3 regions of the Aeromicrobium panaciterrae genome follow, and region 1 is predicted to be linked to each of the others. Evidence: predicted binding sites of a transcription regulator. Region 1 holds the regulator's gene; each other region holds the start of a gene.
What was found. Region 1 encodes HrcA, which represses chaperone genes, less so after heat shock. Its sites were predicted from a motif close to TTGGCACTCGNNNNNNNCGAGTGCCAA; they were not measured.
Positions count from the first base shown of each region.

Region 2: the regulator HrcA is predicted to act here: its motif matches at 8,125-8,151, upstream of groES (co-chaperone GroES).
Region 3: the regulator HrcA is predicted to act here: its motif matches at 5,792-5,818, upstream of groL (chaperonin GroEL).

Region 1 covers NZ_JAVDWH010000001.1:1,379,789-1,390,261, reverse strand. The annotation lists gene ybeY (rRNA maturation RNase YbeY) at 1-232, opposite strand, end outside; gene J2X11_RS07235 (PhoH family protein) at 210-1,208, opposite strand; gene J2X11_RS07230 (HIT domain-containing protein) at 1,232-1,582, opposite strand; gene dnaJ (molecular chaperone DnaJ) at 1,579-2,724, opposite strand; gene hrcA (heat-inducible transcriptional repressor HrcA) at 2,746-3,762, opposite strand; gene J2X11_RS07215 (MBL fold metallo-hydrolase) at 3,822-4,238, shown strand; gene J2X11_RS07210 (DUF3097 domain-containing protein) at 4,231-5,064, shown strand; gene hemW (radical SAM family heme chaperone HemW) at 5,061-6,218, opposite strand; gene J2X11_RS07200 (AMP-dependent synthetase/ligase) at 6,219-8,054, opposite strand; gene J2X11_RS07195 (MOSC domain-containing protein) at 8,118-8,753, opposite strand; gene lepA (translation elongation factor 4) at 8,758-10,473, opposite strand, start outside.
Region 2 covers NZ_JAVDWH010000001.1:2,542,244-2,552,716, forward strand. The annotation lists gene J2X11_RS12965 (hypothetical protein) at 1-379, shown strand, start outside; gene J2X11_RS12970 (hypothetical protein) at 376-672, shown strand; gene J2X11_RS12975 (GNAT family N-acetyltransferase) at 734-1,204, opposite strand; gene J2X11_RS12980 (GuaB3 family IMP dehydrogenase-related protein) at 1,201-2,298, opposite strand; gene J2X11_RS12985 (NYN domain-containing protein) at 2,316-3,392, opposite strand; gene guaB (IMP dehydrogenase) at 3,397-4,908, opposite strand; gene J2X11_RS12995 (ABC transporter substrate-binding protein) at 4,966-5,943, opposite strand; gene groL (chaperonin GroEL) at 6,040-7,644, opposite strand; gene groES (co-chaperone GroES) at 7,719-8,012, opposite strand; gene J2X11_RS13010 (class I SAM-dependent methyltransferase) at 8,206-9,360, shown strand; gene J2X11_RS13015 (ABC transporter ATP-binding protein) at 9,394-10,473, shown strand, end outside.
Region 3 covers NZ_JAVDWH010000001.1:834,432-844,904, reverse strand. The annotation lists gene J2X11_RS04390 (hypothetical protein) at 1-2,272, opposite strand, end outside; gene kynA (tryptophan 2,3-dioxygenase) at 2,388-3,233, shown strand; gene J2X11_RS04380 (acyltransferase) at 3,230-3,955, opposite strand; gene groL (chaperonin GroEL) at 4,042-5,670, opposite strand; gene J2X11_RS04370 (hypothetical protein) at 5,845-7,107, opposite strand; gene J2X11_RS04365 (hypothetical protein) at 7,104-7,499, opposite strand; gene J2X11_RS04360 (hypothetical protein) at 7,496-7,681, opposite strand; gene J2X11_RS04355 (hypothetical protein) at 7,678-9,495, opposite strand; gene J2X11_RS04350 (cold-shock protein) at 9,605-9,805, opposite strand; gene J2X11_RS04345 (ubiquitin-like small modifier protein 1) at 9,876-10,154, opposite strand; gene thrC (threonine synthase) at 10,173-10,473, opposite strand, start outside.

The DNA.
Region 1 (10,473 bases):
CGCCGTCACGGCCCGGGGTCAGCTCGTCCATCGGGAACGACAGGACATCGGTTGGTCCTTCCTTGCCCATCCACTGCTTGTTGAGCACGGCGATCGTCGCCGGATCGACCAGGCGGAGCGTCAGCTCGGTGGCGGGGTGCAGGCGCATACGGCGCATCGCGAAGCGGCAGAGTCGAGTCAGCGCGACGACATCAACGTCTGCGCCGGACTCATTGAGAACGTCGACGTTCATGCGTTGCCTGCCCATCCGCTTCGTATTCGCCATATGCAGCGACGATGCGGCCCACGAGCTTGTGGCGTACGACGTCAGATGCCGTGAGCATCGAGAAGTGGATGTCGCGTACGTCCTCGAGCACGTCCTGGACTACCCGGAGTCCGCTCTTCGACGCGGTCGGCAAGTCGACCTGCGTGACGTCACCCGTCACGACCATCCGCGAGCCGAATCCCAAGCGAGTCAGGAACATCTTCATCTGCTCCTGCGTCGTGTTCTGTGCCTCGTCGAGAATGATGAACGCGTCGTTGAGCGTGCGGCCGCGCATGTAGGCCAGCGGCGCGACCTCGATGACGCCTGAAGCCAGGAGCTTGGGGATCGTCTCGGGGTCGATCATGTCGTGCAACGCGTCATACAGCGGGCGGAGATAAGGGTCGATCTTCTCGCCGAGCGTGCCGGGCAGGAAGCCGAGGTGCTCGCCAGCCTCGACGGCAGGACGAGTCAGGATGATGCGGGTGACTTCCTTGGCCTGCAGCGCCTGGACGGCCTTGGCCATCGCGAGGTAGGTCTTGCCCGTACCGGCAGGGCCGATGCCGAAGACGATCGTGTGCTTGTCGATCGCGTCGACGTACTTCTTCTGGTTGACCGTCTTGGGGCGGATCGTCCGGCCACGGTTGGACAGAATGTTGAGGCTGAGGACCTCGGCGGGCTTCTCCTCGGTCTCGGTCTGCAGCATCGTGATGCTGCGCTCGACCGTCTCGGGAGTCAGGTGCTGTCCAGTACGCACGATCGTCACGAGCTCATCGAGCAGGCGCTCAACCATGGCCGCTTCAGCAGGCGATCCGGTGACCGTAATGGTGTTTCCGCGCACGTGAATGCGCGCCTCGAAGGAATCTTCAATGAGGCGGAGAAATTCGTCGGCAGGCCCGAGCAGGGAAACCGCCGGAACGCTCGACGGAATCGTGAACGTATGTGCCGGTGCAGTGTCTTCAGTCATCTGTATCCATCGTACGGGCAGGCTCAGCCCGGAGGCCAACTCATTGAGCGGCCCGCCAGCACATGGCCATGGCAGTGGAACACCGTCTGATTGGCGTCGGCACCGGTGTTGAACACCAAGCGGTATGACCCGTTGCCTGCTTGATCGGCAATCGACTTGGCTTCGTTGAGCAGGGCAATCGCCGCGTCGGGGTCAGCGGCCGCGAGGCTGCCGATATCGGGCTCGTGCCGGCGCGGGATGACGAGGACGTGAGTCGGCGCCTCGGGGTTGATGTCCTTGAACGCGAAAGTGTGCTCGGTCTCGCTGACGACCTCGGCCGGAATGTCACCCGCGACGATCTTGCAGAACAGGCAGTCTGGATCGGGCTGGCTCATTTGAACGCATCCTTGATCTTGCCGAAGACGCCCTTGTGGTTGACGCCCATCAGCGCTTCGGGTCGCTCCTCGTCACGGAGCTTGGCGAGCTGAGCGAGCAGCGCACGCTGTTCCTCGTCCATACGTGCGGGGGTTTCGACGATGACCTGCACGTTGAGGTCGCCGCGTCCTGATCCGCGCAGACGAGGTACGCCCCAACCCTTGATCGTGATGGTGTCGCCGGACTGGGTGCCGGCAACGACGTCGAGGGGCACGGTCTTGGTGTCTTCATCCGTGTCGGGTACGTCGGCTTCGAGCGTCGGCAGGTCGATGTGCGCGCCAAGTGCGGCGGCAGTCATCGGCAGAGTGACCTGGCAGAAGAGCTGATCACCCTTGCGGCTGAACATTGGGTGACGTCGCACGTTGATCTCCAGGTAGAGATCGCCGGCAGGTCCGCCGCCGGGTCCGACCTCGCCCTCACCGGAGAGCTGGATACGAGTTCCGTGATCGACGCCGGCCGGGATCGTGACCGAGATCGAGCGACGCGAACGTACGCGGCCTTCGCCAGCGCACTCGGCGCACGGCTCGGGGATCACGGTGCCGTAGCCGTGGCACGCGGGGCACGGGCGCGACGTACGGATGTCACCGAGCAGCGAGCGCTGAACGTGCTGGACGTCGCCGTGGCCGTGGCACGTACGGCAGGTGACGGGCTCCGAACCTGCCGCTGCGCCACTGCCGCTGCAGGTCGTGCAGGTGACAGCCGTGTCGACCTTGATCTCCTGGCTGACGCCGAAGGCGGCTTCGGCCAGATCGATCGTCAGGCGAAGCAGCGCATCCTGGCCGCGCTGGGTGCGGGGACGGGGTCCGCGACCGGTGTTCTGGCCGAAGAACGCATCCATGATGTCGTCGAACGAGAAGCCCTGCCCGAAGCCCGATCCACCGGAACCGCGCAGCGGGTCGCCACCGCGATCAAATGTCGCGCGCTTTTGAGGATCCGAGAGCACCTCGTACGCGATGGTGATGTCCTTGAAACGCTCGGAGGCGTCAGGCGCATCGTTGACGTCAGGGTGCAGCTGACGCGCGAGCTTGCGGTAGGCCTTCTTGAGCTCTTCCGCGCTCGCGTCGCGTCCGACGCCGAGTGTTGCGTAGTAATCCTGTGCCATTGGTCCAGTTCTTGTTGAGGTTTAGGTGTCCGCCAGCGATCGCCCGACATAGCGGGCAACGGCGCTCACAGCGGCCATGGTTGCGGGGTAGTCCATACGGGTTGGTCCGACGGTGCCGAGCGTTGCTAGTGCTTGCTCATCGGCGCCGTACGAGGTTGAGATGACAGCCGTACCGAGCAGGTTGTCGTTGCCGGTCTCAGCACCGATGCGTACGGTCAAGCCCGAGGTGGCTTCGCCGAGCAGCTTGAGGAGTACGACCTGCTCCTCGATGGCCTCGAGCACCGGCTTGATCGCCGAATCGAAGTCACTGCCGAAACGAGCGAGGTTGGCGGTTCCTCCGACGGCGATGCGCTCGTCCGAGCGCTCGTTGGTGAAGGTCTGGGACAACGTCGTGACGATCGACGAAACGATCGGGCGATCATTGGGGTCGAAGGTCTCGATCATGTCCGCCAGTCGCAGCGATGCTTCGGGGAGTCGCTGACCGAGTGAAGCGTGTGAAATTCGCGAACGCAGATCCGACAACAGCTGCTCAGTCGGTGTCTCAACGAGCTCGATGATCCGCTGCTCGACGCGTCCGCTGCTGGTGATGACGACCAGCAGGACGCGCGAGCCCTCGAGCGCCACGACTTCGATGTGACGCACGGTCGAACGGGTCAGGGAGGGGTATTGAACGATGGCGACCTGGTTGGTGAGCTGCGCCAGCACTCGTACGCTGCGCTGCACCACATCGTCGACATCGACCGCACCGGTCAGGAACGTCTCAATCGCCCGGCGTTCCGCCTGCGAAAGCGCCTTGACCGTGGCCAATCGGTCGACGAACATCCGGTAGCCCTTGTCGGTCGGGATGCGACCGGCGCTGGTGTGGGGCTGGGTGATGTAGCCCTCGTCCTCGAGCGCGACCATGTCATTGCGGATCGTTGCAGGCGAGACACCCAAGTGGTGACGCTCTACGAGAGCGCGTGATCCCACCGGTTCCTGCGTGGAGACATAGTCCTCGACGATTGCGCGGAGAACGTCAAGACGTCGATCGTCAGACATACTTCTCCGTTCCGCGCGTCGCGTTGGCACTCCCCCAGGGCAAGTGCCAGTCTAGCGATGTGAGTGACAATGCCGAATCTCCGTACGAGGTCGGCGGCACTGAGCGCACGCTGACCTATTCGCCGCGGCGCATCACGATCGACGACGGCACCGAGATCGTCCACGAGTCCCTCGGCGGCACCCTCGTGTCAGCGTGGGCAGGCGACCTCGGTGAGCAATACGTCGAGGTGGTCCATCTCGGACACGGCCCATCCGGTGGTGAGCTTGTCCTCGTCCTACCGGACCGCAATGTCGTCGTGATCGGCGATCTGTATGCCGCCAGCCCTGCTGGCGCCACGCCGACGTGGGCTGAGGCAGTCGACCTGACCCTCGGACTCACTACTCTCTCCACCAAGATCCTCTCGAGCTCAGGTCCGGTCACCCGGGATGAGCTCGAGGCATTTCATCAACAACTTCTCGGGGTTCTGCATGGCTGACAGATATGGCACTGACGTGCTCTCAGGCGACTGGCGCAAGCCACCGCGTGGGCGCTCAGTGGAAGTGGTGGCCGAACGCGGCATGGTCGTCGAAGATGCGACGACCGGATTCGTCGGCGAGATCATGGTGGTCGAGAAGGATCTCGGCATGATGGTGCTCGAAGATCGCCGCAACACTCGGCGCTCGTTCCCGTTCGGCCCGGGCTTCCTGCTCGATGGGGCACCTGTCGTTCTGCGCCCGCAAGCCGCGAGAGCACCCAAGACGAGCGCGCGTACGGCCTCAGGCTCCCGCACGGTCGAAGACACCCGGGCGCGCGTCGCTCTGCCGAGCCGCATCTACGTCGAGGGTCGACATGATGCCGAGCTGGTCGAGAAGGTCTGGGGAGCTGATCTGCGCGTCGAAGGCGTGGCAGTTGAGTACCTCGGCGGCATCGATGATCTCGTCGGCGTCGTCGACGAATTCGATCCCGGAGCCGGGCGACGCCTCGGCGTACTGGTCGATCACCTCGTACCGGGCTCCAAGGAGACCCGCCTCGCCGAGCAGGTGTCCGGCCGCGAGCACGTGCTGGTTGTCGGCCACCCGTATGTCGACGTCTGGCAGTCGATCAAACCTGATCGACTCGGTCTGGAGGCCTGGCCCGTCATCCCGCGCGGCACTGACTGGAAGCACGGCATCTGCGAAGCACTTGGCTGGCCGCACACGGATCAGGCGGACATCGCTCGTGCGTGGAAGCACTTGCTGAGTCGGGTGGACTCGTACGCCGACCTCGAGCCGTCGTTCCTTGGTCGGGTAGAAGAACTCATCGACTTCGTCACCGTTCCCTAGTCGACGAGTTCGCGCACGACCGCGTCGGCGAGCAGCCGTCCCGGGAGCGTCAGCACCAGACGCTCGTCTGCGACATCGGCGAGCCCACGGGACACCAGGCCCGGTACGGCCGCCGTCGCGCCTGTGCTGAGTGCGTCCAGCCCAAGGCCTGAGCGGAGGCGGGTCTCGAGCATGATCCGCTCAACCCTCGCCGTGTCCGCATCGATCGTCTCGCCGTCGTGGCGAGGCGCTTCACCAGCCGCGAGCCGCTGCGCGTACGCAGCGGGGTGCTTGACGTTCCACCAGCGCTCTCCGTTGACGTGTGAGTGCGCGCCGGGTCCGATGCCGAGCCAGTTGTCGCTGTGCCAGTACAGAACGTTGTGGCGACACTGCGCTGCTTCGTCGCGTGCCCAGTTGGAGAGCTCATACCAACCGAGCCCCGCGGCCGAGAACAGTTCGTCGGCCAGGAGGTACTTGTCGGCGGTCTCATCGTCGTCGGGCATGACGACCTCGTGGCGATTGACCTTGCGGGCGAAGGCGGTGCCCTGCTCGACAATCAGCGCGTACGCACTGACGTGGTTCGGCTCCAGCGCGATCGCCTGCTCGACGCTGGTGCGCCAATCGGCCATCGACTCCCCCGGCGTGCCGTAGATCAGGTCGACGCTGAGCTGGTCGAAGCCGGCCTCCCGCGCCCACTTCACGGCCTGTGGCACGTTGTCGGGGTTGTGGGTGCGATCCAAGGTCGCCAGCACGTGAGGCACCGCGGACTGCACGCCGAATGAGATCCGGTTGAAGCCGCCTTCGCGCAGGATCGCGAGCGACTCCGGCGTCACGCTGTCGGGGTTGGCCTCTGTGGTGACCTCGACATCAGCGGCCAACCCGAAGTTGTCACGCAGGGCGTCAAGGAGACGTACGAGATCAGCCGACGGCAGTTGGGTAGGAGTGCCGCCGCCGAAGAAGACCGTCTCGATCTCTTGGCTGTACGTGCGTGCCGCGAGCTCGATCTCGCTGATTGCGGTGTCCGCGTACGACGCTCGCGTCGCGCCTTCACCGAGCTCGTCTGCCGTATAGGTGTTGAAGTCGCAGTAGCCGCAGCGCACCGAGCAGAACGGCACATGGACATAGACGCCGAAGGGCCGCTCACCTCGGGAGGTGAGCGGCCCTGTCGTGGTCATCTACTTAGCGTAGAAGCCGTCGAGGATTGCCTTGTTGTTGGCTTCGACGACATTGCGCTTGACCTTCATGCTCGGTGTGATCTCGCCGTTCTCGATCGAGAGATCGTGGTCGAGGATCGCGAACTTCTTGATCGTCTCCCAGCGGTTGACCTTGGAGTTGAGCTCCTCGATCTGGCCTTCGATGAGATCGTGGATTTCCTTGGAGCTGACGACCTCCGCGTATGACTTGCCCGCCATGCCGTTGTTGGCAGCCCACTCGGCGACACCGTCGGGATCGAGGGTGATCAGCGCTGAGCAGAAGTTGCGCTCGTTGCCGTGTACGAGGATCTGGCTGGTCAACGAGCTGATGCCCTTGAACATGCCCTCGATGTGCGGCGGCGCGACGTACTTGCCGCCCGACGTCTTGAAGAGTTCCTTCTTGCGGCCGGTGATGTAGAGGAAGCCGTCCTCATCGATGCGACCCTCGTCACCGGTGTGCAGCCAGCCATCCTCCAGCGACGAGGCGCTCTCGCCCTCGAGGTTGTGGTAGCCGCGCATGATGTGCGGGCCCTTGATCAGGACTTCACCATCAGCCGCGATCTTGGCTTCGCTGCCGGGGAACGGCGTACCGACCGAGCCGAGCTTGAAGTTGTCGGGCTGGTTGACGAAGGCGCCAGCCGACGTCTCGGTGAGGCCGTAGCCCTCGAGAATCAGCACGCCCGCCGCGTGGAACCACTCGGCGATATCGGGCGACAGCGCTGCAGCGCCGGAGATGAAGAAGCGGACCCGACCACCAAAGCGCTCGCGCACCTTGGAGAACACCAGCTTGTCGGCAATACCGTGCTGAAGCTTGAGGATCGGCGAGATCGACTTGCCCGAGCGCACAGCGCGCGAGTGCTCGAGCCCGACCTTCTCGGCCCAACGGAAGATCTTGAGCTTGGCGCCACCCTCGGCTTCGGTCATACCGACGATTCGGCCGTAGGCCTTTTCGAAGATGCGAGGAGCCGCACCCATGAACGTCGGCTTGATGATCGCCAGGTTGTCGACGATCTTGGGCACGCGGCCATCGATCGCGGTGGCGAAGCCCACGGCCAGCTGGGTCGTCAGCAGCACCTTGCCGAACGAGTGAGCCATCGGCAGCCACAGGAACTGCAGATCGTCGATGCTCAGGAAGTCGCCGGCAACCATGACGGAGCCTTCGTACGTCCAGCCGTCATGGCTGAGGCGTACGCCCTTGGGGCGGCCCGTGGTGCCGGAGGTGTAAATCAGGGTGGCGAGTGAGTCGCCTGTCGTCGCGGCGACGCGCTCTTCGATGACCTTCGGGTGCTCGTTCAGGTAGGCCTCGCCGAGCTTCTCGAGGTCATCGAGACCGATGACCCAGTCACCGTCAGTGGTGCCTTCGAATACGACGACCTTGGTGATCGACGGCAGTTCGGAGTGCTTCTCGCGGAGCTTGGCGACCTGATCGTCGTCCTCGGCGAACACGATGCGGCTGTCCGAGTCGGCCAGGATGTATGCGACGTCGTCCGACATGGTGCTCGGGTAGACCGTGGTGGTTGCGGCGCCTGCGGCGTTGACCGCGAGGTCAGCGAGGATCCATTCGAGGCGGGTGCCGGACGCAATCGCGACACGCTGCTCGGCTTCGATACCAAGTGACACCAGGCCAGCAGCAAGATGCGTCACTCGCACGCCGGTCTCAGCCCAGGTCAGCGAGTGCCACTTTTCGTTCTCGTCCGGGTAGCGGTATGCCTCGTGGCCGCCCGATTCCTTGACGCGGTTGTAGAACATCGCGCTGACGCTCTTTGCGCGGTTCTTGACGATCTCAAGCTGTTCGGGGGTGGCAACTGAAGTACTCATGACATTCCTTCATACGCGCGTACTGGGGGGATGTGGTGCGGATCACCCTAACCTACCGCTGGGTCACTTGTGAGGCGTGTCCGCACGCTCACCGAGGCGTCTGCGGACGAAGGGTTCGAGCCTCGGCTCGGCCCCCAAAGCCGGGATCAAATCACGCTCGGTTGTGAGCGCGCGGAACAGGAAGTCGATCGTGATCTCGTGGCTGCGTTCCTCCACGATTTCGATCTCGTCGCCGGCCGAAATGTCGCCCTCTTCGATCACTCGAAGGTATGGGCCGGGCAACCCTCCTTGGGTGAATCGCTTCACCCAGTGCGGCTCGTCGAGGAAGCCCTGGAACACCGAGCAGGGGATACGTACGCCCGACACTTCGAGGAGTGCGCCGCCAATGCGCCACCGGTCCCCCGCGTGCACTGCGTTCAGGTCGATGCCCTGGGTCGTGAGGTTCTCACCGAACTGGCCAGCGCTCAGCGTTCGGCCGAGGATGTCGGCCCACGTGTCGAGATCCTCGCGGGAGTAGGCGTACACAGCCTGCATCTCGCGACCGTGGTTCACCAGATCCGCGATCTCGTCATCGCCGACGCCCAGCGTGTGAACACGTACGGGGCCGATGACAGGCCGTTTGTCGATCGCGGTGCGCTTGAGCTGCCCCCACGGCACGTCGACCGCCGTACCGACATTGACCGACTCGACGAACGCCACGTGGCTACTTCTTGTCGGCGTCGCCGGTCGAGAGAGCTGCGATGAAGGCCTCTTGCGGCACCTCGACGCGACCCACCATCTTCATGCGCTTCTTGCCCTCTTTTTGCTTCTCGAGGAGCTTGCGCTTGCGGCTGATGTCGCCGCCGTAGCACTTGGCGAGGACGTCCTTGCGGATCGCGCGGATGTTCTCGCGGGCGATGACGCGCGCACCGATGGCGGCCTGGATGGGCACCTCGAACTGCTGGCGCGGGATGAGTTCCTTGAGCTTCGAGGCGAGCGAGACGCCATAGGCGTACGAGTTGTCGCGGTGGACGATCGCGCTGAACGCGTCGACAACCTCGCCCTGGAGAAGGACGTCGACCTTCACGAGATCCGAAGCCTGCTCACCCGTGGGTTCGTAGTCGAGCGAGGCATAGCCCTTCGTACGGCTCTTGAGCGCGTCGAAGAAGTCGAACATGATCTCGCCCATCGGCAGCGTGTACTTGATCTCGACACGATCCTCGGAGAGATAGTCCATGCCGATGAGCTGGCCACGACGTGCCTGGCAGAGCTCCATGATCGTGCCGATGTAGTCGGTGGGGCTGAGCACGGTGGCGCGTACGACCGGCTCGAAGACCTTGTCGATCTTGCCCTCGGGGTACTCCGACGGGTTGGTGACGACGATTTCCTTGCCGTCCTCCATCTCGACTCGGTAGACGACGTTTGGCGCGGTCGAGATGAGCTCGAGGTTGAACTCACGCTCCAGGCGCTCGCGCACGATCTCGAGGTGCAGCAGGCCGAGGAAGCCGATGCGGAAGCCAAATCCAAGTGCACCGGACGACTCGGGCTCGTAAACCAGGGCCGCGTCGTTGAGCTGGAGCTTCTCGAGCGCGTCTCGCAGTGTCGGGTAGTCGTCGCCGTCGAGCGGGTAGAGACCGGCAAACACCATCGGTACGGGGCTCTTGTAGCCACCGAGCGGTTCCGTTGCACCGCGAATGTTGGAGGTCACGGTGTCGCCGACTCGCGACTGACGCACTTCCTTCACACCGGTGATCAAGTAGCCAACCTCGCCCACGCCGAGATCGCTGGCCTTCACTGGCTCGGGTGAGATGACACCGACTTCGAGCATTTCGTGCACGGCGCCCGTCGACATCATCTTGATCTTGTCGCGGTGCGAGAGCTTGCCGTCGAACACACGGACATACGTGACGACGCCGCGGTAGGTGTCGTAGACCGAGTCGAAGATCAGCGCGCGCGGCGGAGCATCCGGGTCGCCCTTTGGCGGCGGAATCTCGTCGACGATCAGGTTGAGGAGCTCCTCAACACCCTGACCCGTCTTGGCCGAAACACGGAGTACGTCGTCGGGGTTGCCGCCGATGATGCCGGCGATCTCCGCGGCGTACTTCTCGGGCTGCGCACCCGGCAGGTCGATCTTGTTGAGCACCGGGATGATGTCGAGGTCCGCGTCGATCGCGAGATAGAGGTTGGCGAGCGTCTGCGCCTCGATGCCCTGTGCAGCGTCGACGAGCAGGATTGCGCCTTCGCACGCTTCCAGGCTGCGGCTGACTTCGTACGTGAAGTCGACGTGGCCGGGAGTGTCGATCATGTTGAGGATGTAGACCTTGCCCGCGTCGTCACCACTCGACTTGGTGAACGGCATGCGTACGGCCTGGCTCTTGATCGTGATGCCGCGCTCGCGCTCGATGTCCATCCGGTCGAGGTACTGAGCCTTCATGTCGCG
Region 2 (10,473 bases), 1.2 Mb from region 1:
CACAGACGCACCGTGGTCAACCAAGAACAAGGTTGGTCTCGGTCTTGCCATCTTCTACGGGATCACCAACATTCCCAGCTTTCTGATCCCGACAGGCGACGGCGAGGACAGCCCTCCGATGGCGATCCTCATCATCTCCTCGCTACTCGCCGTCGTCGCCGTCGTTGCGGGCATCGTCGCCTGGCGACAGCGCAGCAGGCCAGCAGCTCGACTCACGGCGGCCAGCATCATCGTCATCACACTGACGTCGCTACCGGTGTTCTTCGTCGACGTTTCGTCCGACATCAAGGCGATCTCGGCGCTCGGCGTCGTGCTCACCGTCGTCATCGTCGTGCTGATGTTCTCGTCCTCGAAGCGTCAGTCGGAGGTTCGCTCATGATTGCCGTCGTCACCGTGCTGCTCGCGTTCCCGCTGGGCTTCTTGCTGAGGTCGCACCTCAACGCGAACGTCACGTATGCAATCGCCTACCTCTGGGCCTTCACCTACCAAGGTCTCGCACTCACGCGGGAGTGGGTCGGTGGCGACACCTCAGCATTCCCCAAGAATCCCGACACGGTTCCGATCTCGTACGGTCTGGTTGCCGCGGCAATCTTCGCGGTCGGGTTCGGTCTCGTGGCCCTCGGCCACAGGCTCGGATCCAAGCGCCACGGTCGCCGACTCGTCGCCGCTTGAACTCCAGAAAACCGGGACCCGACTCCGTGGCGGAGTCGGGTCCTGGTCGTCCGTCAGTGGTCTAGTTCGGACTGGTCAGCACCTTCTCGAAGCACAGCGAGTAGACCAGCTGCTCGTACGGCGGGTAGATGTCGATCGGCGTGTAGCCGTGCCGTTCGTAAAACGCCAACGCCGCCTGCTGCCGACCTCCCGTGTGCAGGATCAGCCGAGGTGCACCCAGCGACCGGGCCTCACGTTCCACCTCGGCCAGCAATCGCTCGGCCAGATCGCCACCGCGTCGTTCGGGAACGACGTACATCCGCTTGATCTCAAGGTCATCGCCCAGGCGTCGCAGTGCGACGTGACCGATCGGCTCGTCACCATCGCGGATCACCGCGGTGAACACGATGGAACCCGGATCAATCTCGAGTCGGCCGTCGCGGTTCTGCGACGTCGGGTCATCGGCGTACATCCCCCGAATCTCGGCTTGCATGGCGTCGCGCAGTCGTACGGCGTCCGCGTCGTCCCACTCGACCCTCGCGGGGACGGTCAACCGACGACGACCTCGACCCGCTGGAATTCCTTGAGGTCGCTGTAACCAGTCGTCGCCATGGCACGTCGCAGCGCCCCGATCAGATTCATCGTGCCGTCGGGGACGGACGAGGGGCCGAACAGCACCGACTGCAGGTCGCCGACCGTGCCGATCTCGACGCGCTCACCACGGGGCAGTTCTGCGTGCCATGCCTCCGCGCCCCAGTGGACGCCTCGACCCGGCGCCTCTGCGGCGCGAGCAAAGGGCGAACCGATCATCACAGCGTCCGCACCGCAGGCGATGGCCTTGGCTATGTCGCCGCTGCGACCAATCGAGCCGTCGGCGATGACGTGGACGTAGCGGCCGCCCGACTCGTCGAGGTAGTCACGACGCGCTGCTGCCACATCGGCGACAGCCGATGCCATCGGCACCGAGATGCCCAGCACGGAGCGAGTCGTATGTGCGGCTCCGCCGCCGAAGCCGACGAGTACGCCCGCAGCGCCAGTACGCATGAGGTGCAGCGCTGCCTGGTAGGTCGCACAGCCACCGACGATGACGGGCACGTCCAGCTCGTAGATGAATTCCTTGAGGTTGAGCGGCTCCGCGCTGCCCGACACGTGCTCCGCGGAGACCGTGGTGCCGCGGATGACGAACAGGTCGACTCCGGCCTCAACGACGGTCGAGGCGAACTGCTTGGTGCGCTGTGGCGACAACGCTCCTGCAACGGTCACTCCCGAGTCGCGTACCTGCTGAAGTCGAGCCTTGATCAGCTCGGCCTTGATCGGCTCGGCGTAGATCTCCTGGAGGCGCTTGGTGTCGGCCGGGCCATTTGCCAGCTCGTCGAGGAGCTTCTCGGGATCTTCGTAGCGAGTCCAGAGGCCTTCAAGGTCGAGTACGCCGAGGCCACCGTGCTTGCCGAGGGCAATCGCGGTGTCCGGGCTCATCACCGAGTCCATCGGCGCGGCGATCAGCGGGAGTTCAAAGCGGTAGGCGTCGATCTGCCATGCGGTCGAGACCTCTTGCGGGTCGCGCGTACGACGGCTCGGCACAATCGCGATGTCGTCGAACGAATAGGCCCGCCGACCGCGCTTGGCGGTGCCGATCTCGATGTCCATAGGGACAGCGTAGTGGGCTACTGAACGCCTCGAGCGATGTCATCAAGCGAGAGGTCGGACAGCATGCCAGCGGGGTTGCTCTGGCGTCGGACGAGGACCGGCTGTACGTCGTCACTCTCACGCGCCAAGGCGTACTGGGTATCGGCGAGAGCGAACCGCAGAGCACGGGACAGCGAACTGACCTTGGCGTCCGACGGGCTCAGTTTGGGTGCAGCTGCCTTGAGCGCCATCGCGAGGATCGGGAGGGTGCCGCCCTGGTTGGCGAGCTTGTCGCAGAAGCTGCGAACCTTCGAGTCGTTCAGCACCTTCTTGATGATCGCCTTGTAGTCCTCAGGCGATTTGGCTGGACCCTTGTGGACGACGGCGATCTCCTGAGCCATGTCGTGCCAATTGACCTTGCCCGATGACTTGGCTGCAACCGGTGCGACCTTCTTCGCTGGCGCAGCCTCAACCTTCGGCTTCTCGGCAGGCACCTTCGCTGGCGCAGTCTTCTTGGCCGGCTCAGCCTTCTTGGCCGGCTCAGCCTTCTTGGTCGGAGCAGCCTTCTTGGTCGGCTTAGCTGCATCGCCTGAGAACACCGGCTGCAAGGCTGCGGCCGGTGGCGCCTTCTTCACCTTGAGTGCGACGTACTGGTCGACTTCCTTCTCCAGCACGGAGTTGACCGGGTGGTTGGCGAGGGTCGCGCCGATGACGTACTTGTTGAGCTCGTGGAGGCGTCGGACCAACGGCACGAAGTCTCCGTCAGCAGAAACGAGGATGAAGACCTCGAGCTGGTCCAGGTCAGCGGCTGCTCGTAGACAGTCGACGACCAGGACGATGTCGGCCGCATTCTTTTCTGCCTTGCCGACCGAGAACACCTGCACGGTCTCGACCCCGCTGCGCACCACGTCGCGGCGGTAGTCCTCCAGACCGATCCGCCCCCAGTCGGCGTATGCCCGCGAGAGCGCGATGCTGCCGGAGCCGGCTTCGCGCGACGCCGCCTTCTCGAGCTGGTCGAGGATGTCATCCATCGACACGTCAGGGATGTCGAGCTTGCCGTAGCCCTTGAAGAGATTCTCGGCGTCGATGAAGACCGCGACGTTTCGAGTGGCCACCGATTCAGCGCGAGCTGTAGTTGGGAGCTTCTGCGGTCATCTGGATGTCGTGCGGGTGGCTCTCCTTGAGCGACGCCGACGTGATGCGTACGAAGCGGCCCTTCTCCTGCAGCTCGGGGATCGTACGAGCGCCGACGTAGAACATCGACTGGTTGAGGCCACCGATCAACTGGTGCGCGACCGCCGAGAGCGGTCCACGGAACGCGACCTGACCTTCGACGCCCTCGGGAACGATCTTGTCGTCGCTGGTGACTTCAGCCTGGAAGTAGCGGTCCTTGGAGTAGGACTTCTTGCCGCGGCTGCTCATTGCGCCTAGCGAACCCATGCCGCGGTAGGCCTTGAACTGCTTGCCGTTGACGAAGACGACCTCGCCGGGAGACTCCTCGACGCCTGCGAGCATCGATCCGATCATCACGGTGTCGGCGCCAGCGACGAGCGCCTTGGCGATGTCACCTGACTGCTGCAGACCGCCGTCGGCGATCACCGGAACGCCGGCGGGCTTGCAGGCCAGCGAAGCTTCGTAGACGGCAGTGATCTGGGGTACGCCACATCCAGTCACGACGCGAGTCGTGCAGATCGAGCCAGGACCGAAGCCGACCTTGACCGCATCTGCGCCAGCATCGACGAACGCCTGTGCGCCCTCGCGGGTGGCGACGTTGCCCCCGATGACCTGTACGTGCTTGGTCGCGGGATCGGTCTTGAGCCGCTCGACGATCTCGAGCAGCATGCGTACGTGGCCGTGGGCAGTGTCCGCAACCAGAACGTCGACGCCAGCTTCGATGAGGGTCGTCGCACGCTGCCAGGCATCGCCGAAGTAGCCGATCGCTGCACCGACCATGAGGCGGCCATCAGCGTCCTTGGACGCGTGCGGGAACTGCTCGGACTTCACGAAGTCCTTGACCGTGATGAGTCCGACAAGGCGGCCCGAGTCGTCGACCAGCGGCAGGCGCTCACGCTTGTGCTTGCGCAGCAGGAGCGTGGCGTCCTCGCGAGAGATGCCTTCGTGGCCGGTGATCAGAGGCATCGGCGTCATGACTTCGTCGACCTTGGTCGACGACCATTCGGCTACGGGCGTGAAACGCAGGTCGCGGTTGGTGATGATGCCGAGGAGACGGTTGTCGGTGTCGACGACCGGGAGTCCAGAGACTCGGTATTCGCCACAGATGCGGTCGAGATCCTCGAGCGTCGCGTCCGGCCCGATCGTCACGGGGTTGGAGATGATGCCTGTCTGGGTCCGCTTGACCAGATCGACCTGATAGGCCTGATCGTCGAGCGAGAGGTTGCGGTGCAGCACGCCGATGCCACCCTCGCGGGCCATCGCGATAGCCATGCGGGACTCGGTAACCGTGTCCATCGCGGCGCTGATCAGCGGGACCTTGAGGCTGATGCCTCGGGTCAGGCGTGCCGTGGTGTCGATCTCGGAGGGGTTCAGATCCGACAGACCGGGCAGCAGCAGCACGTCGTCGTACGTCAGCCCAAGGGCGGCGAACTTGTCAGGGATGCCCGTCTGCTCCATGACCTGATTGTACGGGTCATGGAGCAGACGGTTGGTCCCCACATCTTGTGAGATGTGTCAGCTGACCTTGGCGAGGTCGTCGGCCAGTCGGTTCATCAGGTCGGCGTACGCCTGGTAGCTCGGCGGTGCGACCGACGTCCACGGGATGTACGCCTTGTTCTTGGCCGCTGCGAGCGTCTGGAACACCGGCTGATCGTCGAGCAACTTCAGCCCAGCCTCGCCGGTGCGGTCGTCGTACAGGAAGACGTCGCCGTCGTACTTGTCGGCCTTCTCCCAGCTCAGGCTCTCGAAGTATCCGCCCGGGTCAGGGTTGGACGGTACGACGAGTGGCAGGTTCAGTTCTTCGCGCCAGTAGCTCAGGTCCGGGCTGACTGCCGGGTTCGACACGTAGAAGAGTTCCTTGGACGGGGATCCCGCGAGGATCTTGCGGTCACCGAGTGCGGCACCGGCAGCCTCAACGCGCTTGGCCGCTGCATCGAACTCGTCGTGCGCTTCGGTGACATCGTCGTCATCGAGGTCGGCGCCAAGCGCCGTGGCAGCCCGCTCCGTACCGTCGAGCAGCTCTGGCAGCGTCTTGCCATCGAAGCTGACAACCGCGATGGGCGCGAGCTTCTTCAGGTCTTTGGCGGTCGCGTCGTTGATGTACCAGAGGTCGTCGTCGAGGTAGGCGCTGGTGACGACCAGATCGGGCTTGAGAGTTGCCGCCTTCTCCAGGTCGATCGAGCCGTACTCACCCGCAGCGGTGACATCCGTGACGTCATCGATGTCGAGGCCGGCGACCTGCGAGTCGGGCTCGCCGGCTGCGTTCTTGAGCGGACCGAACGTTCCGACAATCTCGTCGCCAAGTCCAAGGTCGGTCAGGGCTGCCGCCATCGAGGACTGTACGAGGAGTCGCTCGGGCGCAGAGTCGAGCGAGATCTTGGTGCCGAGGTCGTCGGTGAACGTCCATGGTCCGGACTCGCTGTCGTCGGAGGAGCCGCAGGCGGCAAGGGTCAGGAGGGCTAGTGCGGCGATGGCCGCTGGGAGTCGTTTCATAAGGGCAGCCTAACCTAATCTTTGCTGTCGGCGGGAAGGGCCCCAGAACGCAAGTACGCCCGCCCCTTTCGGGACGGGCGTACTTGTAAACCAGTCTTAGTGGTTGTGACCTGCGTGAGCGTCAGCAGCCTCTTCAGCGGGCTTCTCGACGATCAGCGTCTCGGTCGTCAGCAGCATGGCCGTGATCGACGCGGCGTTGGCGAGCGCGGAACGCGTCACCTTGACCGGGTCGAGGACACCCTGCGCTACGAGGTCGCCGTATTCGCCGGTTGCCGCGTTGTAGCCCTGGCCGCTCTCGCGAACCTTGTTGACCACAACTTCGCCGGAGACGCCGCCGTTGCGAGCGATCCACTCGAGCGGAGCGTCGGCACCGAGGCGCACGATACGGACGCCGATGGCCTCGTCGCCAGTCAGTCCGAGGTTGTCGGAGAGGACGGAGACTGCGTGTACGAGAGCGGAACCGCCACCAGCGACGATGCCTTCCTCGATCGCTGCACGAGTGGCCGAGACGGCGTCCTCGATGCGGTGCTTCTTCTCCTTGAGCTCAACTTCGGTGGCTGCGCCAACTTTGACGACGCAGACGCCGCCGGCGAGCTTGGCGAGACGCTCCTGGAGCTTCTCCTTGTCCCAGTCGGAGTCCGACAGTTCGATCTCAGCCTTGATCTGGCTGACCCGACCTTCGACCTCGGCCTTGTCGCCGCCGCCGTCGATGATCGTGGTGGCGTCCTTGGTGACAACGACGCGACGTGAGGTGCCGAGAACTTCGAGACCAACCTGGTCGAGCTTGAGGCCAACGTCAGGCGTGACGACGGTTGCACCGGTCAGCGTGGCGATGTCCTGCAGCATGGCCTTGCGACGGTCACCGAACGCGGGAGCCTTAACGGCAACCGAGGTGAACGTTCCGCGGATCTTGTTGACCACGATCGTCGAGAGCGCTTCACCGTCGATGTCCTCGGCGATGATGAACAGCGTCTTGCCAGCAGCAACGACCTTCTCCAGCAGCGGGAGGATGTCGCTGACCGAGGAGATCTTGCCCTGGTTGACGAGGATGAACGGATCGTCGAGCACGGCTTCCATGCGCTCGGTGTCCGTGACCATGTACGGCGACAGGTAACCCTTGTCGAACTGCATGCCCTCGGTGAACTCGAGCTCGGTGCCCATCGTGTTGGACTCTTCGACGGTGATGACGCCGTCCTTGCCGACCTTGTCGAACGCCTCGGCGATGAGCTCGCCGATGTGTGCGTCACGCGAGGAGACGGTGGCGACGTCGGTCATGTCCTTGACGTCGTCGACCGGGCGGGCCTGCTTGTGAAGCTGCTCGACGACAGCCGCGACAGCCGCCTCGATGCCCTTCTTGAGTCCCATCGGGTTGGATCCGGCGGCAACCGCACGGAGTCCCTCGTGGACCATGGCCTGCGCGAGCACGGTCGCGGTGGTCGTTCCATCACCGGCGATGTCGTTGGTCTTGGTGGCAACTTCCTTGGCGAGCTGGGCGCCGAGGTTCTCGAACGGGTCGTCCAGCTCGATCTCACGGGCGACGGTCACGCCGTCGTTGGTGATCGTGGGGGCGCCCCACTTCTTGTCGAGCACGACGTAGCGGCCCTTGGGGCCGAGCGTGACCTTGACGGTGTCGGCGAGCTTGTCGACGCCGCGCTCGAGCGCGCGGCGGGCGTTCTCGTCAAATTCGAGGATCTTGGGCATGCAGGTGACTTCTTTCGAAAGTTGTGGGTTTTCGTGGGATGCCCCGGCTCCCACGAGGGGGCCGGGGCGTCACATCACGAAACGACAGCGAGGACGTCGCGAGCGGAGAGGATGAGGTACTCCTCGCCGTCGTACTTGACCTCGGTTCCGCCGTACTTGCTGAAGATGACCTTGTCGCCAACGGCGACATCGATCGGAACGCGGTTGCCGTTGTCGTCGACCCGACCGGGGCCTACTGCAACGACAAGACCTTCCTGCGGCTTCTCTTTGGCGGTTTCTGGAATGACCAGACCCGACTTGGTGGTCTGCTCGGCTTCGACAGCCTGGATGACCAGACGATCTTCGAGCGGCTTGATGGTGACCGACACGTGTCGACCTCCCCTTTCAGGCGGTGGAACTCTGGACGCTGGTGAGCACGCCGTCGCGGGGGTCATGCACACCTTTGCTGGCACTCTCATAGCGAGAGCGCCAATACGAAACCTAGCACTCGCAGTGCGAGAGTGCTAAGGGTGTTCGCGCTCCGCTGAACTCTCCGCTGGGGGCACACGGCAGAATCCATGCATGGATCTGGTGACGTTCGAGAAGCTGCTCTCCCCCGCGGGTCAGCTGCTGCTCGACGAGGTCGCCCAGAGTGCCGGCAAGGAGACCGACCTGGCCCTCGGCACCCGGCTCCGCAAGACGTACGCATCGGCCCTCGTCGCGGCCGCTGTGACGCAGAATCACCTGCGCGGCAAAGCGATCGCCAAGTTCGGCGAAGACGCCAGCCGGATGTACTTCACCCACGACGCTCTGGAGCAGTCGACCCGCCAACGGGTCGCTGCCCATCGAGCTTCTCGCCTGGCCTCGACAGGCGCCGAGTCTGTGGTCGACCTGGGGTGCGGCATCGGCGGCGACTTGATCGCTTTTGCCCGTGCTGGGCTCCGTGTACGCGGCGTCGAGCTGGATCCCGTACGAGCCGCAGTCGCAGAGGCCAACCTGCACGCGCTGGGTCTCGACGGTGAGGTCATCACCGCGGACGTACGCAAGGTTGAGATCGGCAAGGACGAGGTGGCGTTCATCGATCCGGCTCGACGCGATGGGCGCGGTCGTACGTTCTCCACCTCCGACCTGCAACCGCCGTGGGAATGGGTGTGCCGGCTGCTGGAAGGTCGCGCGGTGGCGAAGGTGATGCCAGGACTCGCACATGACGCGGTGCCGCAAGGCGTCGAGGCTGAGTGGGTCAGCGATGGCGGCGATCTGGTCGAGGCTTGCCTGTGGGGCGCACCCTTCGCCACGGCCACGCGCCGTGCCACCGTCCTCCCGTCGGGACAGGGACTGGTCTCGATCGGCGAGCTGGCGGCTCTCGCCCAGCCCGGTGCCTACATCTACGAACCCGACGACGCCGTCATACGGTCGGGGCTGGTCGGCGAGCTGGCCGGAGATATCGGCGGCTGGCTGATGGATACGCGCATTGCGTACGTCAGCTCCGACCGTGCCGTGACGACTCCACTGGCACGCGGTTTCCGGGTCATCGACGAGCTTCCCTTCCGTGAGAAGCCGCTCAAGGCCGCCCTGCAGGTGCGCCGCATCGGGACGCTGACGGTCAAGAAGCGGGGCGTCGACATCGTCCCCGAGGAGCTGATCAAGCGACTCAAGCTCAAGGGGCCCAATCCGGCGACCGTGATCATGACCCGCGTACGCGGCGACGGGCGGGCCTTCCTCGTCGAACGGGCATAACTGACGTCCGTAGGTGCACTTAGGGTGTCCTGAGTGAACGTCATCCCTGCAGCCGAACAGCCCCTGCGTTCCTTGTGGAAGCGGCACCGCGTCTATCGCCGGCGCTTCATCCTCGCGGTGACCATGTCGACGATCAACAAGGTCGCCGATGTCGTGCCTGAGCTCCTGATAGGTGCCGCAGTCGACGTCGTCGTACGTGGGGACGCGTCGTTCGTCGGCGAGATCCTGGGCGTCGAGTCCCGCTACTCCCAGCTCGGCTGGCTTGCCGCGATCAACGTCGTGGTCTGGATCATCGAGTCGGCGAGCCAATACGTCGCCGACGTCCTCTGGCGCGGCCTGGCACAGGGTGTCGAGCACGACCTGCGCGTGGAGGCGTACGACCATGCCCAGCATCTCGACATGTCGTGGCACGAGTCGCGACCGAGCGGATCAACGTTGGCGACGCTCAACGATGACGTCAACCAGCTCGAACGCTTCCTCGACATCGGCGCCCCAGCGATCATCCAGACGTTCCTGAACGTGGTTCTCGTCGGCGCGGTCTTCGCCCTGTCGTCCTGGACTCTGTTGCTGTTCGCCTTCACACCGATCCCGGTGATCGTCGTCGGATCCCTGGTCTTCCAGCGCCGTCTCGAGCCGCTCTACGACCGCGTACGCGAGGCTGTTTCCGATCTCTCGAGCGCCCTCAGTGCGAACCTCGCCGGCATTGCCACGATCAAGGCGTTCACCGCTGAGGACCGCGAGCGTGACCGGATCGCCGCCGTGTCGACCGCGTACCGGACCGCGAACACCGACGCGATTCGTTCGTCGGCCGCCTTTGTGCCCTTGGTCCGGATGGCGATCCTCGCGGGCTTCACGTGCACGCTGCTCCTGGGCGGCTGGGCTGTGCTCCGCGGCGACCTCGAGGTCGGCCTCTACTCCGTGCTCGTCTTCATGACCCAGCGCCTGCTGTGGCCGCTCACCGACGTCGCCACCGTGTTGGACCTCTATCAGCGCGGTCGCGCGTCGACGCAGCGGATCCTGACCCTGCTTGCTGTGCCGATCACTGTCCCTGCCGGCACGACCGTCCTGGCCAAGCCGGTTCAGGGACGCATCGAGCTCCGCGGCGTTCGCGCT
Region 3 (10,473 bases), 550 kb from region 1:
CAGCCTCCGGGTCCAGACAGTGCACGACGTTGGTCTCTTCGCCCCAATCCCTGATCGCGATCGCCCGGTCGCTGACGTTGGCATTGATCCTGTACGACTCGTTCTTGACGATCTTGGTCGCGACCTTAGGCTCGCCGAAGATCTGTTCCGCCACGGGCTTCTCCACATACGGCGCGGAGCCCGGGAACATCCGATATGAAGACGTGTCCGGGTAGTCGAGAATCGAGAAGCACTTTCCACGCGTGGCTTCCTTGGGAAAACTCGTGTCGATGCCCGGTTTGACGCTCGCCGTTGGCTTGACCTGAATCCATTTCTTCTCGTCGGCCATGTCGATCTTGATGCTGTTGGATGCGATGCCAATCGAGTATTGGTTCCCCGTTTGCCCGTTGTCGAGGCACTTGTCGAGGCACTGATTGTCAGTTGCCACCGCCCGTACATAGAGCGTGGTCAGGAGATTGTGGTCAGAAGCCATGTTCGCTTTCGCGAGCTCCAGCGACAGCGCATCGTCGAAGGACAAGCCCTGATCGTCGCCGTCCGTTCCCGGAAGTTTGGCGTCGCGCCATTTGTAGGGGTTGACCTTGGTCTTCGTGCCCTTGTTCTCGGCGACAAAGAACACACCTGGTGGGTGCAGGGAGGTCGTATTCTGGCTGATCGGGAACAGGCTGAACTGATAACTGATTCGCTTGACTTGTTCAGACGCAGCAGCCTCCAGCGTCACCGGAAGGTCGCTGCGGAGCTGAATGGTTTGCGTCACGCTCGGGTCGTCCGAGACGGGCTCAGGGGTGTACCCGGTCACCTCGTCGAACCCCGGAACACTGCTCCCACCGGATGAGATCGCGTCACCCACGGCGCCGATATCGCCCAGGCTCGCCTTGATGCTGAGCGACCCCTTGGTGGCGTTGACGGTGCCATCTTGCGGCAGCGGCCCGGGCGACCGGCAGCCCTCATTCGAGTCGGTACCGTTCCACTGATCAGGGTTTGGCATGTTCTTACGGCAGAACGTTCCGCTTGCGGCTTGTGCGGCCTGCGAACCGTCGAACGACCACACCCGTACGTCGAGTTGATTCCATTTGGTAGTCGACATATAGGCCGTCACAGAGTTGATCGAACCGCTCTGGAGATAGTTGCCTTGTCCGGCTGGGTATCGCTGCCATTCGCCCCGGTCGACCGACACATAGGCGTACGGCCTGTCGACGGACTTCTCGGTCATGAGTAGGCCGTTGACGATCTTGGCATCGCCGGTCCATCCGAGCGATGAGCAGTCGTCGGGGATCGTGATCGAAACCGGGATCGCCGCAGTCAGACCCAGTTCAGAGCTGTACGCCATCAGCGACGTCTTGCCGATCGGCAAGCCGGACGTCTTGAACGGCTTGCCCTTCTCGAGCGATCCAATCTGCAGGTAGCCGGGCTTGAGCGGAGTTGTCGCGAACAATGCGACCTTCCCGTCACCGACCGAATCCTTGAGCGTCACCGTCGCGGCACAGTCCTTGACCGTCGCCGTGATCCCCGCCTTGTCAGCAAGGGAGCCGGGCTTCTTTGCATTGAGCTTCTTGGTTGCATCGGCAGCTGACGGGAACTTGTAGTCGATGACCGTGCCGGGCGCGTAGGGCAGCGAGAGGGACTTGCTGGTCGGCACCGGGTTCAAGTTCTTGACGCCAACGCCGAGTCGGGATGCGAGCTGCTTCGGGGTCTCGCCGGGCGATGGCGACAGCGAGGCTCGCTTCATGCGCTCGGAGTTTGGCTTCTCAACGCCGTCGACAACGACAGTGGGCGGCTTCTCGTACAGATCCTCGGCGCGATCAAGAGCCGGGACGACGAACGGTGCCGCGACCGAGATCTTGCCGTCGGCGGCGATCAGGCGTGCCGTGAGGACGTGCTGACCAGCCGTCGTGGGCACGTAGTCGAACTCAGTCGACGTCACGTCGAAGACGGGCGCACCTTTCGGCTTGTCGCCCTTTTCGGGCGACCAGCTCAAGTATGGGCGACCGTCATCCCAGACCTCGAACGTCTTCACGTCGAGTCCGGTCGGTGCCTGGATCTGGAAGGTGACCTTCTCCGCACGCTTCACGAGCGGCGAATCGACCGGCGTCAGGCTCGACGGGAAGTCGACTGGGAGCGCCTTCGACGTGTCAGTGACCGAGTCGTTCGGAAGGAACTTGTTCTTGGCGGTGATGCCAACCGTCACGATCAGCGCGAGGGCAACGATGACGGACACGATGGCGACGATCGGGCTCGACAAGAACCCGGCTCGCTTCGACGCGACGCCAGCCATCCCCACTCCTGTCGTCGGTCCCCTGAGCCACAGGCTATGGATGCAGTATGGCGCTCAGTAGTAGGGAATTCCCCCGATTCGTCGTGTTGAACGCAGCACGGCATACCGTGGGGAAATGAGTGAGTCCTTCAGGCCGATCGAGGATGGGGTCGCGACCGACCTGCGCGGCGAGATGACGTACGCGAGTTACCTGCAACTTCCGACCCTGCTTTCGGCGCAGCAGCCGGTGTCCGACCATCACGACGAGATGCTGTTCGTGATTCAGCACCAGGTCACTGAGCTGTGGCTCAAGCAACTGATCCATGAGCTGCGATCCGCCATTGCACTGATTGCGGCTGACGACCTGCCGCCGGCCCTCAAGCGTCTCGCTCGAGTGAAGGCGATCCAGCGACAGATGTTCGAGCAGTGGGCAGTGCTCGAGACGCTGACGCCGATTGAGTACGCGCAGTTCCGCGACAAGCTCGGCAAGGCGTCTGGCTTCCAGTCACCGCAGTACCGCACGGTCGAGTTCCTGCTCGGCAACAAGAACCCGCAGATGATCAAAGTCTTCGAACACGATGAGTCGCTGCGCTCAGCGCTGCAGGCGGACCTCGACGCACCCAGCCTGTACGACGAGTTCCTGCGATTCCTCGCGCGACGCGGCCATGCCGTACCGAAGCACGTGCTCGAGCGGGACGTGACGCAGCCGTACACCGCCGACCCTGGCGTGATCGAAGTCCTTCGAAAGATCTATGACTCCCCCGACACCTACTGGGATGCCTACGAGATGAGCGAGGAGCTCGTCGACGTCGAGGGCAGCTTCCAACTGTGGCGATTCCGCCACCTCAAGACCGTCGAGCGGATCATCGGCTTCAAGCGCGGAACGGGCGGCTCATCCGGAGTGAACTTCCTCCAGAAGGCACTCGAGCTCACGTTCTTCCCCGAGCTCCTCGACGTTCGAACGCACATCGGCGCCCCTTAGGGCGTGTCTGCCTCGGTCCAGCCCACGTTTTCTCGCACGACCCGGGCAGGAATACCGGCCACCGCTGCATAGTCGGCGATTTTCTGCCCGCGGACCATGCTGAGTTGACCAACCACGACGCCATCGCCAATGTCGGAGTGACCGGTGACCACCGCGTCCCGACCCAGCCATACGTGACTCCCGATGCGAATGTGCGCCCCAAATGGATTGATGCGCTCTCCCGTTGTGCGGTCCTCGAGGCGATGCATGTCGTCAGTGGCGACATAGACATTGGCCGCCCACAACTGGTCTGGGCCGGCGACGATGCTGCCACCGTTGCGCGCGTCAATGACGGCACAACGAGTCGCCGTGACGGGTCCGTGAAGCACCACGGTTGATTCGGCGCCGCAATACATCTCTCCCGCCGTCAGCTTCACGTTCTGATCGATGAAGACGATGGCATCGTCTCCTCCGATCAAGAGGGATCTGAACAGGTGCATTTCTGAGCCAATGGCGATCAAGACGTTGCGCACAGGGATCATCGTGAGTGTCTCGATGATCTCGTCGGCGAGGTTGGCTCCCTCCGCGAAGTAGAGCGCGTTGCCGTCCTCGTGCCACCAGTCGGGGAAAGGGTCCATAACCCGTCGCCACGTCGCAGCACTGAGCGCGTCCGCGTCGACACCCGCGACGTGCAGGCGTTTGCGGTGTTCGGCGGTCATCTCCTCGCCGCGGGTCAATTCCACCGCCGCATCATCGCAGACGGCGGGGTCCGCGAACGACGAAAGCCCCGAACCTTTCGGTCCGGGGCCCTCGTTGTGTTGCTGAGTTCTTAGAACCCCATACCGCCCATGTCGCCCATGTCGGGGGCGCCACCGGCCGCAGCGGGCTCCGGCTTGTCGGCGACAACTGCCTCCGTCGTGAGGAACAGTGCGGCGATCGAGGCTGCGTTCTGCAGCGCCGAGCGCGTGACCTTGGCGGGATCGATGATGCCGGCCTTGATCATGTCGACGTACTCGCCCGTGGCCGCGTTGAGTCCGTGGCCCTGCTTGAGTCCGGCAACCTTCTCTGCGACAACTCCACCTTCGAGACCGGCGTTGATCGCGATCTGCTTGAGCGGAGCCGAAGCAGCGACACGCACAATGTTGGCGCCAGTCGCTTCGTCACCTTCGAGGCTGAGCTTCTCGAACACTGCGGCAGTTGCCTGCACGAGTGCAACGCCACCACCGGCGACGATGCCCTCTTCGACAGCAGCCTTCGCGTTGCGGACAGCGTCCTCAATGCGGTGCTTGCGCTCCTTGAGCTCGACCTCAGTTGCCGCGCCGACCTTGATGACAGCAACGCCGCCGGCCAGCTTGGCGAGACGCTCCTGGAGCTTCTCCTTGTCGTAGTCGGAGTCGCTGTTCTCGATCTCGGACTTGATCTGAGCAACGCGGCCCTGGATCTGCTCCTCGGAACCGGCGCCTTCGACGATCGTCGTCTCGTCCTTGGTCGTGACGACCTTGCGAGCCGTGCCGAGCAGCGTCAGGTCGGCGGTCTCAAGCTTGAGTCCAACTTCCTCGCTGATGACCTCTCCACCCGTGAGGATGGCGATGTCGGCCAGCATGGCCTTGCGGCGGTCACCGAAGCCGGGAGCCTTGATGGCAACCGACTTGAACGTGCCACGCATCTTGTTGACGATCAGGGTCGCGAGAGCCTCGCCCTCGACGTCCTCGGCGATGATGACGAGGGGCTTGCCCGACGCCATGACCTTCTCGAGGATCGGGACCATGTCCTTGACCGTGCTGATCTTGCCGTTGTAGATGAGGACGTAGGGGTCCTCGAGCACAGTCTCCATACGCTCGGGGTCCGTCACGAAGTAGCCCGACAGGTGACCCTTGTCGAAGCGCATGCCCTCGGTCAGCTCCAGGTCGATGCCAAACGTGTTGGACTCTTCGACTGTGATGACGCCTTCCTTGCCGACCTTGTCCATGGCTTCGGCGATGATCTCGCCGACCGTGGTGTCAGCAGCGGAGATCGAGGCAGTAGCAGCGATCTGCTCCTTGGTCTCGACGTCCTTGGCCATGCCGAGCAGCTGGGCGCTGATGGCTTCAACAGCGGCCTCGATGCCCTTCTTGAGGCCCATCGGGTTGGCGCCGGCTGCGACGTTGCGCAGACCTTCGCGAACGAGTGCCTGGGCGAGAACGGTGGCCGTGGTGGTGCCGTCGCCTGCGACGTCGTCAGTCTTCTTGGCGACTTCCTTGACGAGCTCGGCGCCGATCTTCTCGAACGGGTCCTCCAGCTCGATCTCCTTGGCGATGCTGACACCGTCGTTGGTGATCGTGGGGGCTCCCCACTTCTTCTCCAGGACGACGTTGCGTCCCTTGGGGCCGAGGGTGACCTTGACGGCGTCAGCGAGCTGGTTCATACCGCGCTCGAGGCCGCGACGGGCTTCCTCGTTGAAAGCAATGGTTTTTGCCATGTGTACGTTTCTCCGAATGGTTGTCCACGTGGGGGTCAGGCGATGCCCGCGACGGACGGCAGCGACGTTTGGCGAACCCTTCTCGCCTTGGTGCACAGCCTCATCGGTCTGACCCGTTGATCTAGCACTCTCATCATACGAGTGCTAATCAACGTCGCGCAATCAGGTGTGGCTTCAAGCAGAGAACAGCAGGAACAGACCGGTGAACGTGTACGCGACCATGAGCACGAGCAACGCGAGCTGTCCGGACAGGCGATGCGCTTTGGGAAGCAGCGCGAGCGCGCGATCGTGCGCCGCGATCACTGCGATCACATGGCCCGTCACCACCGCCGCCACCTTGAGGAACGCCAACGTGTCGACGTGCTCTGACAGGAAGTACGCCGTCGCGGGGTCGCCGAGAGGCTGCCAACCGCGGCCAAGGGGATCCAGCATCGCGATGAACGCGGACTGTCCCTTCTCGAGAAGGTACGTCGCGTAGTGGGCGACGATGTAACCGACGACGATCGGCACCAGCGTGTGGGCGAGCAGCCCTGGCAGTGCGCGTCGACGCTCGGGGGTCAGACCGCCGCTCGCGCGAGTCGCAAGAGTGAAGAGGATGCCGACCAAGGCACAGAAGCCGATGAGCGTTGCGGATTGCTCCAGAACACTTGGCGCCTTCTTCTGCCAGAACGTCGACGAAGAGAAGCTGTCGTACGCGGTCGATCCCAGCAGCGTTCCGAGAACTGCGACCAGCCCAGGTGCGACGGGAACCGTCGGGAGCGTGCGCAGTGGATTGTGCAGTGCGAAGCGACCATGACGTACGAACGGCGACAGCTTGGAAACGACCGCGCTGTAGACATCGAACGGATCGGCGCGATCGAACCACGTTGGGCCGAACAGCCATCCGCCGATCAACATCGCCCCGATGTAGATCGCGACCCACAGCCGTACCGAGGTGACATCGGCCGGATCTGGCGAAGCGAGCTCGAGCCACGCGAAAGCCATCAGTCCAGCGGCTGCCGGCCAATAGCCGAGCTTCGCCGGGTAGGTACGACGCCCATCGCCAAGCCACGACTGGATCGTGCGCCACGGCGAGAGGTCTCGCCAGACATGGCCAAACAGCAGCGCCAACGGCACCAGGCCCACCCAGGTCAGGATGTACAGCCAGCCCAGAGAAGCGTTGGTCTCGTTCGACGGCCCGCCGAACAAGGCGAGCAGGAACCACGCGGTCAGCACGAGTCCAACGACGGCTAGCCATGGACGGCGCACGGGAGGCTCCGCAGCCTCCGGATCGACGTCAGGCTTGGTGAACCGCGGCTGCTTCCACTCGACGACCAGCAACGCGAACGACAGTACGAGCGCCCACGAGGCGCCGACCATTGCGAACATCAGCGGGATCGGAAGATCGGTGGCACCGCCACCAATGCCGTGCTGCGCCAGCTCGGAACCGAGAGTCACGGGCGTGCGACGAGCTCCACGACGGTCACGTCGAGATGGTGCGCCTCGACAGCGACCTGGCCCGGCGTCTCGATCGTGAAGGTGAACGTCTTGTCGTCACCAGCCGCAACCTCGTACTCGTGCTCAGGATCGGAATGAACGTGAATCTCTTCCACGGCATCGCTGACGACGTGCAGGGTGATCGGCTCGCCAACCTTCACGTCAACCTTTTCGTCGAGAGGTAAAACCTCACCATTGGCGATCTCGATCTCAACCGTGACACCCTTCGGCGCCTCAGTGGTCGCGCTTGGCGTGGGCTCCGTTGTCGCAGTGGCTTCACTCGAGGGCTCACTCGTACTTCCGCAACCGGCAAGGGTCAGGGCCAGTAACAAGGCAGCAGCAGCTGGCTTCATTCATTTCCTTCAGGTTCAGGCTCGAAGGCACGCTCGATGAGCTCTCGCTCCTCACGCTCGTCCACTCGGTCCTTGCGGGCTATGTAGAGCACGACTCCCACCACCACGACGGCTGGGATGATCGCGGGGATCGCCAGCAGCGCGACGTGGTGGGCCAGCAGAACCTCGCCGGCAGGAGTCATGACGTCAGCGTAGGCGCACGGTCGTTCACTGCCTCGTGCTCCTCGATCTTTCGAGCGACGCGCGAGACCGCGATGCTGATGCCGAGGATGATGGCGAGGCTGCAGAACAGCACGACTCCATTGGCGATACCCCACACGAGTGGCGAGGTGTCGCCCTTCCGCTCGCGCTGGAGGATGTCGATCTCGGGTACGAAGTCGCGGGTGAACGAGGCTTCAGCCGGAAGTTCCTTCGCCTTCAACGGCGCATCGGCAGGCAGGAAGATCGGTACGGCTGCGAGCGTCCTGCCGTCCTGCAAGCGCAACAGCGTCTTCCAGTTGCCACCCACTGGCACAGGCTTGGTCGATTCCCAGGTGTTGTCACCCGTGCGACGGAGCTGATCTGTGACGATGCCGCCGCCCTGCCATGCCGTGATCTGGACCCACGTCGGATCCTTGTCAACCAGCGTGGACGGGTCGATCGTGACCTGGGCAGTCACCTCACGGTTTTCAGGCGTCCCCACCTCGGTGAGGGTGAAGTCAGCAGATGCGTTCTTGGGCACGGTGGCATTCAGGCCGTTCGCTACAGCGAGACCCGTGACCAGCACGGAGCCGACGATGATCGTTCGAGCGACCTTCTTGGTGGGCAGCTTGCCCTGGAGACCGAGCGCGAACAGCGCGCCACAGAGTCCCGAAGCAATGGCAACCGGTATCGCCATGGCCAGTCCCTCGGCCCACATGTCCTGGGTCCACGGGAAGGCGAAGACGCGATCGTTCCAGAGCTTCTCGATCACGAGACCGACGGTGCCGATCAACAGTCCGCCGACAGCACCGAACCACAAGGGCTTTTCCTTGAGCTTGGTGAAGGCGAGTAGCTCGATCAGGACCGCGCTGCCGAGGTAGAGCGGGAACACGTGGTGCGCCTCGCCCATCACGTCAGTCACGACGAACGACACGATGCCGCGCATCAGCAGGAAGAACACAGCTGCCGCGATTGCAGCGCCGGGGCCGACGTACAGGCGAGCGGCGACCAGCGGGATGCCGGCAGCGGCAACGATCATCAGCGGTGCGAACACCATGCGGAACTGGGCGATGCCGAAGTCGAACTCGCCCTGGAACACCGACAGACCGATCAGCAGCGAGCCGAACGCGACAGAGACCAGGATCGTGGACAGCCATGTGGGAAGAGCATTGCCCTTCTGCGCCATGGCAACTTCTGCCTCACGGTGCAGCAGGATGATGCCGGCGGTCGACAGACCTGCGCCACCGATCAGCATCAGGTGCGTCGGACCCCAGAGGGTCACGTCCTGGCCGAAGAGGCGGTGCCACACGTCATCGAGCGGGAAGCCGATGAGCGCGTACAGACCGCACGCGGCGATGAAGATGCCGCTGACCGGGGCGTACCAGGTGCGGGTGATCTTGACTGCGGCGACGCCGGGCTTCTCACCGTCACGCGGGAACACGACGGCGGACATGCCAGCGATGAAGAGTGCGAAAAGTCCGTACAGGATCAGGTAGTGCGCCGGGTTGGCGAGGGGTCCAGCGTCGCGGCCGCGTCCTGCGTGGAGGCTGACATCCCACATGAAGCCGAGCAGGGCGACGATCAGCGAGCTGCCGACGAACACCGTCGGGATGGTCGACCAGCCGGGCTCGCCGTTGCGAACCCCGAGGCGGTCACCGATCTTCTGGAACCAGTCAATGCGGTGGGTGCGGTGCGCCCAGGCGATGGCCAGCAGGACCAGCGTGACGAGGCCGGCAGCGATGGACAGGCCGATGACCTGACCCAGCTCGGCGCCGCCTACAGGAGCGGTGATGGGCTCGGAAGCATGAGGAAACATACCGAGAGTATGCGCATAGGTTATGTGACATTGCAAGTGTCACATACGTCACGTCAGCGTGTCTGAGCGCGAAAAAGCCCGGCCCGCAGGCCGAGCTTTTGCGCGGACGTTACTGTCCGAGAACTTCGTGGGCCTCTCGACCCTTGGGCCCATCGACAATCTCGAACTCGACCTTCTGGCCGTCTTCGAGAGTCTTGTAGCCGTCGGATGCGATCTTGGACCAGTGGACGAACACGTCGTCCTGGCCCTCGACCTCGATGAAGCCGTAACCCTTGTCAGCGTTGAACCATTTGACGGTGCCCTGCACCATGCCGCCACTCCCACCTGATGCTTCGGAGGCCCATCTGCCGAGGCCTCGTCATGCGCAGAGCCTATACGGCTCAGGCGCCTCCGGCCACGGCGGGGATTATGGAAACTTGCGCGCCGTCGGGCGTCTTCGTGGCGAGTCCGTCAGCGAAGCGCACGTCTTCCTCGGCTACGTAGATGTTGACGAAGCGGCGAAGCTTGCCGTCCTCGTCGACCACACGCGCCTTGATCCCGGGGAAGCTGGTCTCCAGCGAGTCGATGACCTCGGTCAGCGTTGCGCCCTCAGCGGTGACCTGTGACTGGTCGCCGGTGTAGCTGCGGAGGATCGTCGGGATTCGTACGTTGATGCTCACTGGTGCTCCTTGATGGTCTTAAGCGATGCCCGCGGCGACGAAGGCGTCGTACGTAGGCGCGATGGTGGCTGCAGGTCGGACAAGGTCGGCGACGGCGTCGAGCGTCTTGAGTCCGTGACCGGTGTTGATGACGACGGTCTCAAGCTCGGTGTCGAGCACCCCTGTCTCAACGAGCTTCTTGAGCACGCCGATCGTGGTGCCTCCGGCCGTCTCGGTGAAGATGCCCTCAGTGCGTGCCAGCAGGACGATCGCGTCGCGTACTTCGTCATCCGTGATGTCAGCGACAGCTCCACCAGTTTCGCGGCAGATGTCGAGTACG